2 regions of the Streptomyces sp. NPDC101151 genome follow, and region 2 is predicted to be linked to the other one. Evidence: predicted binding sites of a transcription regulator. Region 2 holds the regulator's gene; the other holds the start of a gene.

What was found. The regulator HrcA, encoded in region 2, represses chaperone genes, less so after heat shock. The targets are predictions, from matches to a motif close to TTNGCACTCNGNNNNNCNGAGTGCNAA.
Region 1: the regulator HrcA is predicted to act here: its motif matches at 951-977, upstream of groL (chaperonin GroEL).

The regions. Positions count from the first base shown of each region.
Region 1 covers NZ_JBIWPP010000007.1:222,225-230,059, reverse strand. Annotated here, with positions in the region: gene ACIRU3_RS16275 (ubiquitin-like small modifier protein 1) at 1-116, shown strand, start outside; gene ACIRU3_RS16270 (cold-shock protein) at 560-766, shown strand; gene groL (chaperonin GroEL) at 1,140-2,762, shown strand; gene ACIRU3_RS16260 (DUF397 domain-containing protein) at 3,291-3,503, opposite strand; gene ACIRU3_RS16255 (Scr1 family TA system antitoxin-like transcriptional regulator) at 3,487-4,326, opposite strand; gene ACIRU3_RS16250 (hypothetical protein) at 4,442-4,675, shown strand; gene ACIRU3_RS16245 (hypothetical protein) at 4,672-4,863, shown strand; gene ACIRU3_RS16240 (NADH:flavin oxidoreductase) at 5,046-6,173, shown strand; gene ACIRU3_RS16235 (carboxylesterase/lipase family protein) at 6,250-7,803, shown strand; gene ACIRU3_RS16230 (hypothetical protein) at 7,800-7,835, opposite strand, start outside.
Region 2 covers NZ_JBIWPP010000013.1:19,472-27,306, forward strand. Annotated here, with positions in the region: gene ACIRU3_RS23815 (SpoIIE family protein phosphatase) at 206-2,113, shown strand; gene hemW (radical SAM family heme chaperone HemW) at 2,141-3,373, shown strand; gene ACIRU3_RS23825 (Uma2 family endonuclease) at 3,478-4,068, shown strand; gene ACIRU3_RS23830 (DUF3097 domain-containing protein) at 4,046-4,912, opposite strand; gene ACIRU3_RS23835 (MBL fold metallo-hydrolase) at 4,947-5,681, opposite strand; gene hrcA (heat-inducible transcriptional repressor HrcA) at 5,879-6,895, shown strand; gene dnaJ (molecular chaperone DnaJ) at 6,896-7,835, shown strand, end outside.

The DNA.
Region 1 (7,835 bases), on a different contig from region 2:
GCCGCTTCGTCAACGTGTACGTCAACGACGACGACGTCCGCTTCGAGCAGGGCCTGGAAACCGCGACCCCGGACGGTGCCGGTGTCTCCATCATTCCTGCCGTCGCCGGCGGATGACCGAATGACCGATCATTACCTTCGGTAACCCCGGTTACCGATTGTTCATCGGATTGCCCCCTCCGTGAGAGAAGCGGAGGGGGCAATTCAGTGTGATTGAGCGCGGTACAGTTGGGGAACGCGTTCCGGATCTGCGGGTCGCAGGCCCCGGAATCATGCCGTACGCCCCGACAAGAAGTAGCCAAAGTGGGCGGGTCATATGCGGCCTATGCTCCCTTTATGGGGCCCGACTTGCCCTGAATTCGGACGAATTCTCGCCAGATTCCGGACCGGGCTCGTCCAGAATTCTCGTCCGATTGACCTGTTGCAGACGGCAGTTGGACAGATACATTCAGCCGCGGTCGACGCGTTCCGGCGCACGCCCCCGACCAATGGGGGGTGAGGTCTGACCCGGGTCCGCGAAGTGTGGATCTGTGCAAGGGCCAGTAATAGGGGAGTTAGGCATGGCTCAGGGCACCGTCAAGTGGTTCAACGCGGAGAAGGGGTACGGCTTCATCGCGGTCGACGGTGGTGCGGATGTTTTCGTCCACTACAGCGCGATCCAGATGGACGGTTACCGCACCCTGGAAGAGGGGCAGCGGGTCGATTTCGAGATCTCGCAGGGCCAGAAGGGTCCGCAGGCGGACATGGTCCGACTGGCGACCAGCTGACGCACGCGTCGACTGACAGCGACGTTCTTCTGTTCATCTTCGAAGGGCCCGTGCCTCCCGGGGTACGGGCCCTTCGGTCTGCCCCGGTACGGGGAGCGCCGCCCACCTGCGGATCCTCCCGAGGCGCTTGCGCCCGCCCGTCGCCCGACCGCCACCCCTCAAGGGGTCCGCTTCGCGGGTGCTTCTTGCACTCGGACGGGGCGAGTGCTAATCATTGGCGTTAGCACTCTGAAGGTGAGAGTGACAAAGAAGGACCGGGTCGGTGAGGCCCGCAGGCCAGGTGGGGCAAGGAACCACAGGTCGGCGAGCCGTCCGTCGCGGGCGCGGGCGCGGTCCGAAGGAATCACCCCCAGTCCTGGAGGGACCACTTCACATGGCCAAGATCATCGCGTTCGACGAGGAGGCGCGGCGCGGCCTCGAGCGCGGCATGAACCAGCTCGCGGACGCCGTGAAGGTGACGCTCGGCCCCAAGGGCCGCAACGTCGTCCTCGAGAAGAAGTGGGGCGCCCCCACGATCACCAACGACGGTGTCTCCATCGCCAAGGAGATCGAGCTCGAGGACCCGTACGAGAAGATCGGCGCCGAGCTGGTCAAGGAAGTCGCCAAGAAGACGGACGACGTCGCCGGTGACGGTACGACCACCGCGACCGTGCTCGCCCAGGCCCTGGTCAAGGAGGGTCTGCGCAACGTCGCCGCGGGTGCCAACCCGATGGCTCTGAAGCGCGGTATCGAGAAGGCCGTCGAGGCCGTCTCCGCCGCCCTGCTGGAGCAGGCCAAGGACGTCGAGACCAAGGAGCAGATCGCTTCCACGGCCTCCATCTCCGCCGCCGACACCCAGATCGGCGAGCTGATCGCCGAGGCCATGGACAAGGTCGGCAAGGAAGGCGTCATCACCGTCGAGGAGAGCAACACCTTCGGTCTGGAGCTCGAGCTCACCGAGGGCATGCGCTTCGACAAGGGCTACATCTCCGCCTACTTCGCGACCGACATGGAGCGCATGGAGGCGTCGCTCGAGGACCCGTACATCCTCATCGCCAACTCCAAGATCGGCTCCGTCAAGGACCTGCTCCCGCTCCTGGAGAAGGTCATGCAGTCGGGCAAGCCGCTGCTGATCATCGCCGAGGACGTCGAGGGCGAGGCCCTGTCGACCCTGGTCGTCAACAAGATCCGCGGCACCTTCAAGTCCGTCGCCGTCAAGGCCCCGGGCTTCGGCGACCGCCGCAAGGCCATGCTCGGCGACATCGCCATCCTCACGGGCGGCGAGGTCATCTCCGAGGAGGTCGGCCTCAAGCTGGAGAACGCGACCCTGGACCTCCTGGGCCGCGCCCGCAAGGTCGTCATCACCAAGGACGAGACCACCATCGTCGACGGTGCCGGCTCCTCGGAGCAGGTGGGCGGCCGGGTCAACCAGATCCGCGCCGAGATCGAGAACAGCGACTCGGACTACGACCGCGAGAAGCTGCAGGAGCGCCTGGCGAAGCTCGCCGGCGGTGTCGCGGTCATCAAGGCCGGTGCCGCCACCGAGGTGGAGCTCAAGGAGCGCAAGCACCGCATCGAGGACGCCGTCCGCAACGCGAAGGCCGCCGTCGAGGAGGGCATCGTCGCCGGTGGTGGCGTGGCTCTGCTGCAGGCTTCCTCGGTCTTCGAGAAGCTGGACCTGCAGGGTGACGAGGCGACCGGCGCCAACGCCGTGAAGCTCGCGCTGGAGGCCCCGCTGAAGCAGATCGCCGTCAACGGTGGTCTCGAGGGCGGCGTCGTCGTGGAGAAGGTGCGCAACCTGGCCGTCGGTCACGGTCTGAACGCCGCCACCGGCGAGTACGTCGACATGATCGCCGAGGGCATCATCGACCCGGCGAAGGTGACCCGCTCTGCCCTGCAGAACGCCGCCTCCATCGCCGCGCTGTTCCTCACCACCGAGGCCGTCATCGCCGACAAGCCGGAGAAGGCCGCCGCGGCCGCTCCGGGCGGCATGCCGGGCGGTGACATGGACTTCTGATCGACCTGACGGTTGATCGCCTGTCCTACGGACCGAGGGCGGTGCTTCCAGCTTCTGGCTGGGGGTGCCGCCCTCGGGCGTGTTCAGTCGGCGTACTCCTTGAGCTCCGAAGTGTCGAGGGTGAGGCCGACGGGGTCGGGGACCTCCACAGGGGAACCCCAGGAGTGAGAGACGATGCCGTCTTTGGGCTCGCTGTAGACAACGACGGTGCTGTTGTCGCGGGTTGGTCAGGCGCGGAGCGCTTGCCGTAACCCGGATTGGCCATCGGGTGCGGGGTCGCGTGCGCGGGCAGGGGGGCAGCACCAAGCTTGGCATCAGCCATGGGATCGACTGCTTTCGATCTCGTTGGTCAAGCCCCCGCAGGTGTTGGTAGCGCCTGGTGGGGGCTGTTCGTTATGCGGGCACGCTAGGCGATCGTAACTGTGCGTGGCAAACCGAATGCGTCACGTCAACTCGCCGGGTGGGAGGGTGGGTTGAGGCCCTCCACCCATTCCTTGAAAACAGGTCTCGGGGCTCGACGCCCGAGGCTCAAGCGCCGAGGCGTCTGAGGTTTTCGATGAAGGCCGACCAGGCGTCCGGCCGGAACACGAGCTTCGGGCCGTGAGGGGCCTTGGAGTCGCGGACAGGGACGAGGGTGGAGTGGCCGTCGGCTACTTCGAGGCAGTTTCCTCCTTCGCCGCCGCTGTAGCTGGACTTGCGCCAGGTGGTTGTGTCCAGGACGTGCTCAGAGCTGATCTTCATGGGCGTAATCCTCTGCCGCTGACTCGATCAGGGCCAGGGATTCCCGAGGTGAGAGGGCGCTGGCCCGGAGTAAATCGTAGGTCAGTTCGTGGCGCGCGACGGTGGGCGGGTCGTCCTCAAGCCGCCCCATGCTCGGGCCTTCGATGAAGGCGAGTGGTGGGGCGCCGTCGAAGGCCATGAGCGTCAGGGCGCCCGTCATGGCCGCGTGCGCCCCCGCGCTGAAGGGCAGCACCTGCACGATGATCCGGTGTTGCCGGACCAGCGTCGTCACATGCCGCAGGGCCTCCGCCATAACTGCCGTCCCACCTGTCGCGCGACGCACGACGGCCTCGTCAAGCACTGCCCACAACAGGGGCTTTGTTGGATCGTCGAGGATGCGGGCTCGCTCCAGCCGGGCCCCCAACAGCTCGTCGATGACGTCCTCGGTTGCCGTTGGCCGATACGCGCGGAAGACGGCCCGTGCGTATTCGCGCGTCTGAAGCAATCCCGGAATCAGCAAGGGGGCGTACTCCTTGATGGCCGATGCGACTGCCTCAGCCTCCGCCGCCTCCGCGAAGTGGTCCGGATACTTCGACCTGGCTACCGCCTTGCAGTTCCGCGCGAAGAAGTCCTCCGTCCCCAGGACTTCGTCCAGTGTCCGCGCGTACTCCATCTGCATCCGCCGCGTCCCCGCCTCCAGCTGCCCGATGAACGACCCGCTCACGAACAACCGATGGCCCAGCTCCTCCTGGCTCATCCCGGCCTTCTCGCGTGCGTGTCGCAGCTCCGCACCCAGCAGGGCCCTGGGCGATGACGACGGGTCGAGGTCCTTAGGTCCTGCCATGGCAACTCCCGATCTGACAGCAGGGGTTGTTGGGACGCCGTGACTAGCCAGGTTAGGGCGCCGATGCCCACGCTGTGTAGCGAACGCGAACACCCACCGTGAAGGGACTGGCGCAATGGAGACGAAGGAATCGGCGGCGGACGAGCGGCCCGCCCGGTCCGCGGAGGAGGCCGTCGAGCGGCTGCGTGCGGCCCTGCATGACGTAGGGATCGTCCTGCCCTCGCTGCGGATCGACCCGGTGACCGGCGCCCACGGCCACCCGTACGCCCTGGTCGATCTGGGCCGCTGCAACCTGGGCGTGGCCTCGCGGCTGGCGGCGGCGCTGCGGCGGTCGGGCGGGGGCGTGTGAACGGGGAGATCGGGACGTACGCGGTGGACGTGCGGACCGGGCGTATCGGTGAGGTCATGGCGCGCGTAGGGGGTTATGTGCAGCTACGGCCCATCGGCGGTGGGCGGGAATGGGACTGCCCGCCGGACGGGCTGGGGGAGGTGGAGGTGGCGCCGGACGAGGTGTTGCGGGAAGGGGGCGGCGCCTGAACCGGGACGCCTGCTCGCGCCCAACGGCCGAGCTGCCCTGATGTCCCGGGTGTGTCCGGGATCACTGGACGGTGCGTCCCCGGTCGGAATGAGGAGAGGGGGTGGGTCGTTGCTTGAGGAGGTGCAACAATGCGCGTGCACATACCAGCCGGTCAACCGAGTCACCCACCAGGAGCCCCCACGTGACCGTCACGACGCCCCCCGCCTCCCGCGCGGCCCAGATCCTCTCCCGTCCGATCTCCATCAACGGGCTCACCGTGCCCAACCGGATCGCGATGGCGCCGATGACCCGGATGTTCTCCCCGGGCGGCGTCCCGGGCGAGGACGTGCTGTCGTACTACGCGCGCCGCGCCGCCGCCGGTGTCGGTCTCATCGTCACCGAGGGGACGTACGTCGGGCACGACTCGGCCGGGCAGAGCGACCGTGTGCCCCGGTTCCACGGCGAGGAGCAGCTGGCGGGCTGGGCGAAGGTCGCCGCGGCGGTGCACGAGGCGGGCGGCACGATCGTGCCCCAGCTGTGGCACATAGGCATGGTCCGCAAGCAGGGCGAGCCGCCGTTCGCGGACGCTCCCGCGGTCGGCCCGTCCGGCGTGGTCACCGAGGGCGCCGAGCCCACCGGCAAGGCCATGACCCAGCAGGACCTGGACGACGTCATCGAGGCGTTCGCCCAGGCCGCGGCCGACGCCGAGCGCATCGGCTTCGACGGTGTCGAGCTGCACGGCGCCCACGGCTACCTGCTCGACCAGTTCCTGTGGGCGGGCACCAACCGCCGCGCGGACGTGTACGGCGGCGACCCGGTGGCCCGCACCAAGTTCTCGGCGGAGATCGTCGCGGCGGTCCGCGAGCGCGTGTCCCCCGACTTCCCGGTCCTCTTCCGCTACTCGCAGTGGAAGCAGCAGGACTACAGTGCCCGGCTCGCCGAGACCCCCGAGGAGCTGGAGGCGATCCTCGCCCCGCTGGCCGCCGCCGGCGTCGACGCCTTCCACGCCTCCACCCGCCGCTACTGGCTGCCCGAGTTCGAGGGCTCCGACCTGAACCTCGCGGGCTGGACGAAGAAGTTCACCGGAAAGCCGGTCATCAGCGTCGGCTCGGTCGGCCTCGACGGAGACTTCATCGGCGCCTTCCAGGGCGAGGGCTCCCCGGTCAAGGGCATCGACAACCTGCTGGACCGGCTGGAGGCCGAGGAGTTCGACATGGTCGCCGTAGGCCGCGCGCTGCTCCAGGACCCGGAGTGGGCGGCGAAGGTGCTCGGCGACCGCTTCGACGAGCTGAAGCCGTACGACGCGGCCGCGCTGAAGACCCTCAGCTGAGCCGGTCCCTTTTCCCGGCCGCCGGGCACTCGTGATCGTTCCCGTCCGTTCCCCTGATGACCAGTGAGGAGCGAGCATGACGACGAGCGAGTCGCGGGCCCGGGGGACGGGGACCGCCCCACCCGTGGTGCGCACCGCCTCCGGCGCGGTGCGCGGCCGCCACGAGGACGGTCTGGCGGTCTTCCGCGGGATCCCCTTCGCCGAACCACCGGTCGGCGAGGCCCGGTTCCAGGCCCCGCGCCCGGCCCGGCCCTGGGACGGCACCCGGGAGGCGTACGCCTTCGGGCCGCCGCCCCCGCAGGACATCGGCGTCCAGGGCCGTGCGGGTGAGGTGAGCGGCCCCACGGGTGACGACTGGCTGACCGTGAACGTGTGGACGCCCGAGGCCGACCCCTCCGCCGGCCGCCCGGTCATGGTGTGGATCTACGGCGGCGCGTACAAACTCGGCCACGCCGGCCAGCCGGCCTACGACGCGCGGCGCATCGCCCGGGACGGCGACGTCCTCGTGGTCACCTTCAACTACCGGATGGGTATAGAGGGTTTCGCCCGTCTGGACGGCGCGCCGGCCAACCGTGGCCTGCTGGACCAGGTGGCGGCCCTGGAGTGGGTGCGGGCGAACATCACGGCGTTCGGCGGCGACCCCGACCAGGTCACCGTCTTCGGGGAGTCGGCCGGAGCGGGCTCGGTGGCCTCGCTGCTGGCGATGCCGAGGACGCGCGGCCTCTTCCGCCGCGCGGTGGCACAGAGCGTGCCGGGCACGTTCTTCTCCGACGAGCTGGCCCGTGACATGGCGGCGGCCCTGGCGGCCGAGGCGGGCCGACGACCCACCGCGGCGGATCTGGCCGCCGTCGACCCGCGTCGACTGACGGACGCCGGGCAGTCGTTGAGCGCCAAGATGCTCCAGTACAGGGACCGATGGGGCCAGGCGGCACCGACCGTCACACCCTTCGCCCCGGTCGTCGACGGCGACGTACTGCCCACCACCCCCTGGCGGGCCCTGGCGGCGGGAGCGGCCAGGGAAGTGGACCTCCTGGTCGGCCACAACCGCGACGAGTTCCGTCTCTTCCTTGCCATGGGCGGCATGCTGGGCAAGATCACGGACGAGCAGGTGACGGCGGCCCTGCGCCTGCTGGCCCCGGGCGGCGCGGCGGGCGAGCGGGCCTATCGCACGGCCTTCCCGGACGCCTCCCCGTCCGAGCTGTACGAACGGGTCCAGACGGACTGGCTGTTCGCGATGCCGACCGTGCACCTCGCCCAGGCCCAGCTGGCCGGCGGCGGCCGGGCCCACGTCTACGAACTGACCTGGCCGGCGCCCGGCAGCGGCGGCGTGCTGGGCGCCTGCCACACCCTGGACGTCACCCTGCTCTTCGGCGGCTTCGACGCCGACCTGGGAAGACTGCTGTTCGCCGGGACGGACACACCGGCCGAGGCGGAGGAGCTGTCGTCCCGCTTCCGCCGCGCGTGGACGTCGTTCGCGCGCACGGGAGACCCGGGCTGGCCGGCCTACGGCACCGAGGACCGTCTGGTGCAGATCCTGGACACGGAGCCGCAGGTCACGGCCTACCCGGAGGAGCGCAGCAGGCGCCTGTGGGAGGGCTACGACTTCCTCCCTCTGCCGCTCCTCGGCTAGAGGTTGCCCATGGGCTCGATGTCCACCTGCAC
Region 2 (7,835 bases):
CGATCGCGGCCGCGCGGCGGAGCTGCATATGCCGCGGAGCTGCATATATCGACGCGACCCCGCCCCCCTGGGCAGCTTGCGCTCGGCCCCGCTCGAAACTGTCCGTCTTTGAGCACTCAAGTAGCACACTTCTCATACGTTGCTGCCCGCTTCGGTAACTCAACGCTAACGGCTGCGCTCGGTCTGTCACCCTGGCCGCATGGACATGGCGGCCATACCGACGCAGCGGGAGACGGAGCCCCGGGCCTGTGACGCGCCCGCGCACGACGGCGCGGGCCCGCGCGCACGGGGGCGGGCCACCCTGCCCGGCAGCCCCCTCGCGCCCGGTTCCGCCCGCGTGCTGTTGCGCGCCGCGTTCGCCGAGTGGGCCGACCAGGGACTCACCGGGTCCGAGGGATCCACGCGGCTGGCCGACGACGCCATGGCCGTCGTCAGCGAACTGGTCACCAACGCCGTCGTACACGCGGGCACCGAGGTGGAGATCGACTGGCGCCTGGAGCGGACGGGCGCGTTCGTCGTGGAGGTGTGCGACCACCATCCCGCGCGTGCCCCGCGCGATCCCGCGGGCGGCGAGGCACCGTACGACATTCCCGACCACGGGCGCGGCCTGCGTATGGTCGCCACCCTCGCCGAGTCCTGGGGCGTCACCTACCGCGCCGGCACCAAGACGGTGTGGGCGCGGCTGCCCGCCGGCGGCAAGGAGGACCCGGACGGGCCCGCCCCGGACCACACCCTGGAGGCCGCAGAGGCCCTCGCCCCGCATCCACCGCGCCCCGGGGCAGACCGGGACTGGCTCGGCCGGGGCGCGCTGTCCTTCCTCGCCGAGGCCTCCGACCTGCTCGCCGGACAACTGGACGAGACCCTGGTCACGGCCCTCACCGGCCAGCTGATCGTGCCCCGGCTCGCCGACTGGTGCGCGGTGTGGCTGGAGGACGAGGCGACCCTGCGCGGCGGCGACGGCGGCGCGCCCGCGCGCGTCTGGCACACCACCGAGAGCCGCATCGAGGAGCTGTCCCGCGCGCTGGAGAAGGACCCGCCGTGCCCGCGGGACGGGATGGGGGTCCCCCCGTTCGAGCGAAGTCGGGAGTGGGGGAGGTCCGGCCCGGAACCGTACCCCTGGCCCGGCGACGCGCTCGGTCCGCAGGGCGCCCACGGCACGTCGCTGGCGTACCGGCTGATCGCGGGCGGCCGGCCGCTCGGCACGCTGGTCATCGGACGCTGCGGGCTGGAGGGCTTCCCCGACGAGGTCACCGGTCTCGTCGAGGACCTCGGCCGCCGCGTGGCCCTCGCCATCGGCGCGGCCCGCCAGTACGCCCGGCAGGTCACCATCAGCGCGGTCCTGCAGCGCGGCCTGCTGCCCGGCGCGGTCGCCGAGATCCCCGGGGTGAGCAGCGCGCTCGTCTACGAGCCCTGCGACAAGGGCGGCCCGAGCGGCGACTTCTACGACCTGTTCCCGGCGGGCGACGGCCGCTGGTGCTTCGCCGTCGGCGATGTGCAGGGCAAGGGCCCCGAGGCGGCGGTCGTGATCGGACTCGCCCGCCCCTGGCTGCGCCTGCTCGCCCGCGAGGGCTACCGGGTCGCCGACGTCCTCGACCGTCTCAACCAGCTCCTCCTGGACGACGCCACCGAGGCCGCCGACGCGGCCGCCCGCGCGCTGGTCGCCGTCGGCGGCCGGCCCGTGGTCGCCGGGGAGGGCCCGCAGACCCGCTTCCTGTCCCTCCTGTACGGCGAGCTGACCCCGCACGACGGCGGTGTCCGCTGCACCCTCGCCTCCGCCGGGCACCCCCTGCCGCTGCTGCTGCGCCCCGACGGCGAGGTGCGCACCGCCGCCCGGCCGCAGACCCTGCTCGGCGTCGTGGAGGACGAGACCTACACCAGCGAGACCGTCGAGCTGGGGCCGGGCGACAGCCTGTTGTGCGTCACCGACGGTGTGACCGAGCGCCGCTCCGGCACCCGCCAGTTCGACGACGGCGACGGGCTCGCACAGGCCCTGTCCGGCTGTGCGGGCCTGAGCGCCGAGCTGATCGCGGAAAGGATCCGGCGCCTGGTGCACGACTTCGGCGGCGGTCTCCCGGAGGACGACCTGGCCCTGCTGGTGCTCCAGGCGGGGTGAGCGTCGCCGTACGGGACAATGGGAGACATGCCTTCCGCACTCCCCGACGGCGAGCCCGTCCCCGCCGACGGCGCGCTGCCCGCCTCCGCGCTCGCCGGAGCCGCCGGCCGCCCCCTCGGGTTCTATCTGCACGTCCCGTACTGCGCGACCCGCTGCGGCTACTGCGACTTCAACACGTACACCGCGACCGAGCTGCGCGGCACCGGCGGAGTGCTCGCCTCCAGGGACAACTACGCGGACACCCTGACCGACGAGATCCGCCTGGCCCGCAAGGTGCTCGGCGACGACCCGCGCGAGGTCCGTACGGTCTTCGTCGGCGGCGGTACGCCGACGCTGCTGGCCGCCGAGGACCTGGTACGGATGCTGGGCGCGATCCGCGACGAGTTCGGTCTCGCGCCGGACGCGGAGATCACGACGGAGGCGAACCCGGAGTCCGTCGACCCGGCCTACCTCGCCACGCTGCGGGAGGGCGGCTTCAACCGGATCTCCTTCGGCATGCAGAGCGCGAAGCAGCACGTGCTGCGCGTGCTCGACCGCACGCACACTCCGGGACGTCCCGAGGCATGCGTGGCGGAGGCGCGGGCGGCCGGCTTCGAGCACGTCAATCTCGACCTGATCTACGGCACCCCCGGGGAGTCCGACGACGACTGGCGGGCTTCCCTGGAGGCGGCGCTCGGTGCGGGGCCGGACCACGTCAGCGCCTACGCGCTGATCGTCGAGGAGGGCACCCAGCTCGCGCGTCGCATCCGCCGGGGCGAGGTCCCGATGACCGACGACGACGTCCACGCCGACCGGTACCTGATCGCCGAGGAGGCCCTGTCGGCGGCGGGCTTCGACTGGTACGAGGTCTCCAACTGGGCCACCTCCGAGTCCGGGCGCTGCCTGCACAACGAGCTGTACTGGCGGGGCGCGGACTGGTGGGGCGCGGGGCCGGGTGCGCACTCGCACGTGGGCGGCGTGCGGTGGTGGAACGTCAAGCATCCGGGGGCGTACGCGGCGGCGCTGGCTTCGGGGCGGTCGCCGGGGGCCGGGCGGGAGGTCCTGTCGGAGGAGGACCGGCGGGTGGAGCGGATCCTGCTGGAACTGAGGCTGCGGGAGGGCGTTCCGTTGGCGCTGCTGAAGGAGGAGGGGCTTGCGTCGTCCCGGCGGGCGCTGGCGGACGAGCTGCTGGAGTCCGGTCCCTACGCGCAGGGGCGGGCGGTGCTGACGCTGCGGGGGCGGCTGCTGGCGGACGCGGTGGTGCGGGACTTGGTGGACTGATCACTCCGGTGAGTGAATCGGTGCGGAACGCCGGTTCGGTCCCTAACCTGGTTCGTAGGCTGCCGCCGTAATTGCATGGTGGCGGAAACCGGAGGGCTGCGGAGATGACCGCTGTGGACGACCGACCGATGACCACCGGCATCGTGAAGATCTTTGAGAACCTTGAGGTTCCCGACGGCTTCAAAGTCGAGCTCCTCCGGGGGGTAATTGTGATGATGGCGGGGCCAGACGTGGCCCATAACGACATCGTGGAAGCTGTCCAGGACCAGATCCCTCGGCGACAGTGGCGGCGACTTCAGACCCAGGACATCGCCATCCTCGAAGAGACCAGCGAGCCGCAGCCCGACCTCGTGGTGGTCGAGCGTGGCGCTGGACCCGGTCAAGGGAGGTTGATGCCGTCTGAGGTCATCACCTTGCTCGTGGAGGTTGTCTCCAAGACAAGCGTGGACCGGGACTACGGGGTCAAGCGTTCGATCTACGCAGCGGCAAAGATCCCCGCTTACTTCATCATCGACCCCGTCATGGGCCAGTGCGTACTGCTCACCGAACCGACGGGTCACGGAGAGGATGCGGATTACCGGTGCCAGCGGGTCACCAAGTTCGGCGACCTCACGCCATTGGAGCCCCTTGGTATCGAACTGGACACCAGCGAGTTCGCCACGTACGAGAAGGTCAGGCCCCACCGCTGGCCGTAACGAAGTCGATCAGCTCCTCCACCCGCCCCAGCAACTCCGGCTCCAGGTCCTTGTAGGACCGCACGCACGACAGAATCCCCTGCCAAGCGGCCCCCGTGTTCTCCGGCCAGCCCAGCGCCCGGCACACCCCCGTCTTCCAGTCCTGGCCGCGCGGCACCCGGGGCCAGCCGGGGATCCCCAGGGACGACGGCTTCACCGCCTCCCAGATGTCGATGTACGGGTGGCCGACGACCAACGCGTGCTCACTGGTCACGGACTCCGCGATCCGCCACTCCTTCGTGCCCGGCACCAAGTGATCCACGAGCACACCCAGGCGCGCGTCCGGCCCCGGCCCGAACCCGGCCACGATCGACGGCAGGTCGTCCACGCCCTCCAGGTACTCCACGACCACGCCCTCGATGCGCAGGTCGTCGCCCCACACCTTCTCGACCAGCTCGGCGTCGTGCCGGCCCTCGACGTAGATACGGCCGGCCCGGGCCACACGCGCGCGTGCGCCGGGCACGGCCACCGAACCGGATGCCGTCCGGGTGGGCCGCACCGGACCCGAGGAGGCCTTCACCAGGGTGACCGCCCTGCCCTCCAGCAGGAAGCCGCGCGGCTCCAGCGGGAACACCCGGTGCTTGCCGAACCGGTCCTCCAGCGTCACCGTGCCCGCCTCGCAGCGGATCACCGCCCCGCAGAACCCGGTACCGGGCTCCTCCACCACCAGCCCCGGCTCGGCCGGTACCTCGGGCACGGGCCTGGGCTTCTTCCACGGCGGGGTCAGGTCGGGGGTGTACGTACGAGAGCGCGGGCCCGAAGGGCCCTCGTCGGAAGGGCGGTGGCGGGAGACGGGTGGGCGCATTCGGATGACGATAGGAGAACCGCGGGACCCGCACTCACGACACGCCGAAACGTGCTGCCAGCTCGTCGCGTTGCCGTCGTACGAACGCGGCGTCCACCACCGCTCCGTGACCGGGCACGTACAGTGCGTCCTCGCCGCCCAGGGCGAGCAACCGGCCGAGCGCGTCCGGCCATCGCGACGGTACGGCGTCCGGGCCCGCCTGGGGCTCGCCGGACTCCTCGACCAGGTCGCCGCAGAAGACCACCTCCGGCCCGCCGGAGGCCGAGCCGGGGACGAGGACCGCGAGATCGTGCGCCGTGTGGCCGGGGCCCACGTTGGCCAGCAACGCCTGGCGGCCGTCGCCGAGGTCCAGCGTCCACTCGCCCGAGACCGGATGCCGGGGCGGGACCAGGGCGTCCACCGCCTCGTCCGCGTCCGACTCCGGCAGGCCGTTCCTGATCGCGTCCAGGCGCAGGTCCTCGCGTTCGTGCGCGAAGACCGCGTCGATGCCCACCGCCGCGTACACCTCGGCCCCGGCGAAGGCGGCCGCGCCGAAGACGTGGTCGAAGTGGGGGTGGGTGAGCGCGAGATGGGTCACACGGTGCCCCGCCAGCTGCTGTGCCCGCGTCCGCACCCGCTCGCCCTCGGCCAGACTCGACCCGGCGTCCACCACCAGCGCCGTGCCCGCGCCGACGACCAGGCCCGCGGTGCAGTCCCAGCCGGGCAGCCGGCACCGCCCGACCCCGGGCGCCAGCCGCTCCCACCCCAGCTCTTCCCAAGTCACCGTCATACCGCGACGCTAGCGGTACAACCTTCCCCCGCTCCCGGCTTCGCTCGGGCGGGGGGGACCCATCGGCAGGACCGACCTTGCCCAGTGAGTACCCCACGGCCGTACACTGGGCCGGGGATCGCTGGCACTCGGAGACGCAGAGTGCCAGGTGGGTGACGCGAAGGGCCGAGGGGAAGACATGCGGGAGGTGCGCGCGGATGCTGAGTGAACGCAGGCTTCAGGTGCTGCGCGCCATCGTCCAGGACTACGTGGGCACCGAGGAGCCGGTGGGATCGAAAGCGCTCACCGAGCGGCACAACCTCGGCGTCTCCCCGGCGACCGTGCGCAACGACATGGCTGCCCTGGAGGACGAGGGGTTCATCGCCCAGCCGCACACCAGTGCCGGGCGCATCCCCACGGACAAGGGCTACCGGCTGTTCGTGGACAAGCTCGCGGGCGTCAAGCCGATGACGCCGCCCGAGCGCCGGGCCATCCAGAACTTCCTGGAAGGCGCCGTCGATCTCGACGACGTCGTGGCCCGCACGGTACGGCTGCTCGCGCAGCTGACCCGGCAGGTCGCCGTCGTGCAGTACCCGTCCCTGACCCGCTCGACCGTGCGGCACGTGGAGCTGCTCTCCCTCGCGCCCGCGCGTGTGATGCTCGTGCTGATCACGGACACGGGCCGGGTGGAGCAGCGGATGGTCGACTGCCCGGCGCCCTTCGGGGAGGCGTCCCTGGCGGACTTCAGGGCCCGGCTGAACAGCCGGGTCGCGGGCCGCCGGTTCACCGACGTGCCGAGTCTGGTCGAGGACCTGCCCGATGCCTTCGAGCTCGAGGACCGCGGTACGGTCTCCACGGTGCTCTCCACACTGCTGGAGACACTGGTCGAGGAGAACGAGGAGCGGCTGATGATCGGCGGTACCGCCAATCTCACCCGCTTCGGACATGATTTTCCCCTCATGATCCGGCCTGTCCTGGAGGCCCTCGAGGAGCAGGTCGTGCTCCTCAAGCTCCTGGGCGAGGCGAAGGATCCGGGCATGACCGTGCGCATCGGGCACGAGAACGCCCATGAGGGACTCAACTCCACCTCCGTCGTGTCGGTCGGCTACGGTTCGGGCGGCGAGGCGGTTGCCAAGCTCGGCGTGGTCGGACCGACCCGCATGGACTATCCGGGAACGATGGGAGCGGTACGCGCAGTGGCACGGTACGTCGGACAGATCCTGGCGGAGTCGTAAGTGGCCACGGACTACTACGCCGTTCTCGGCGTGCGCCGCGACGCGTCGCAGGATGAGATCAAGAAGGCGTTCCGTCGGCTCGCGCGCGAGCTGCACCCGGACGTCAATCCCGACCCGAAGACCCAGGAGCGGTTCAAGGAGATCAACGCCGCTTACGAGGTTTTGTCGGACCCGCAGAAGAAGCAGGTCTACGACCTCGGCGGCGACCCGCTCTCCCAGGCCGGCGGTGCCGGTGCGGGCGGCTTCGGGGCCGGTGGCTTCGGCAACTTCTCCGACATCATGGACGCGTTCTTCGGTACGGCGTCGCAGCGCGGCCCGCGCTCGCGCACCCGGCGCGGCCAGGACGCGATGATCCGGATCGAGGTCGAGCTGGACGAGGCGGCCTTCGGGACGACCAAGGACATCCAGGTCGACACCGCGGTCGTCTGCAACACCTGCAACGGTGAGGGCGCGGCTCCCGGCACGTCCGCCCAGACGTGTGACATGTGCCGTGGCCGCGGTGAGGTCTCCCAGGTGACCCGGTCCTTCCTGGGCCAGGTCATGACCTCCCGCCCCTGCCCCCAGTGCCAGGGCTTCGGCACGGTCGTGCCGACCCCGTGCCCGGAGTGCGCGGGCGACGGCCGGGTCCGCTCCCGGCGCACCCTCACCGTCAAGATCCCGGCCGGTGTCGACAACGGCACCCGGATCCAGCTCGCCGGCGAGGGCGAGGTCGGCCCCGGCGGCGGTCCGGCCGGTGACCTGTACGTCGAGATCCACGAGCTGCCGCACCAGACCTTCCAGCGGCGCGGCGACGACCTGCACTGCACGGTCACGATCCCGATGACGGCGGCGGCCCTCGGCACCAAGGTGCCGCTGGAGACCCTGGACGGCATGGAGGAGGTCGACATCCGGCCCGGCACCCAGTCCGGCCAGTCGATCCCGCTGCACAACCGGGGCGTCA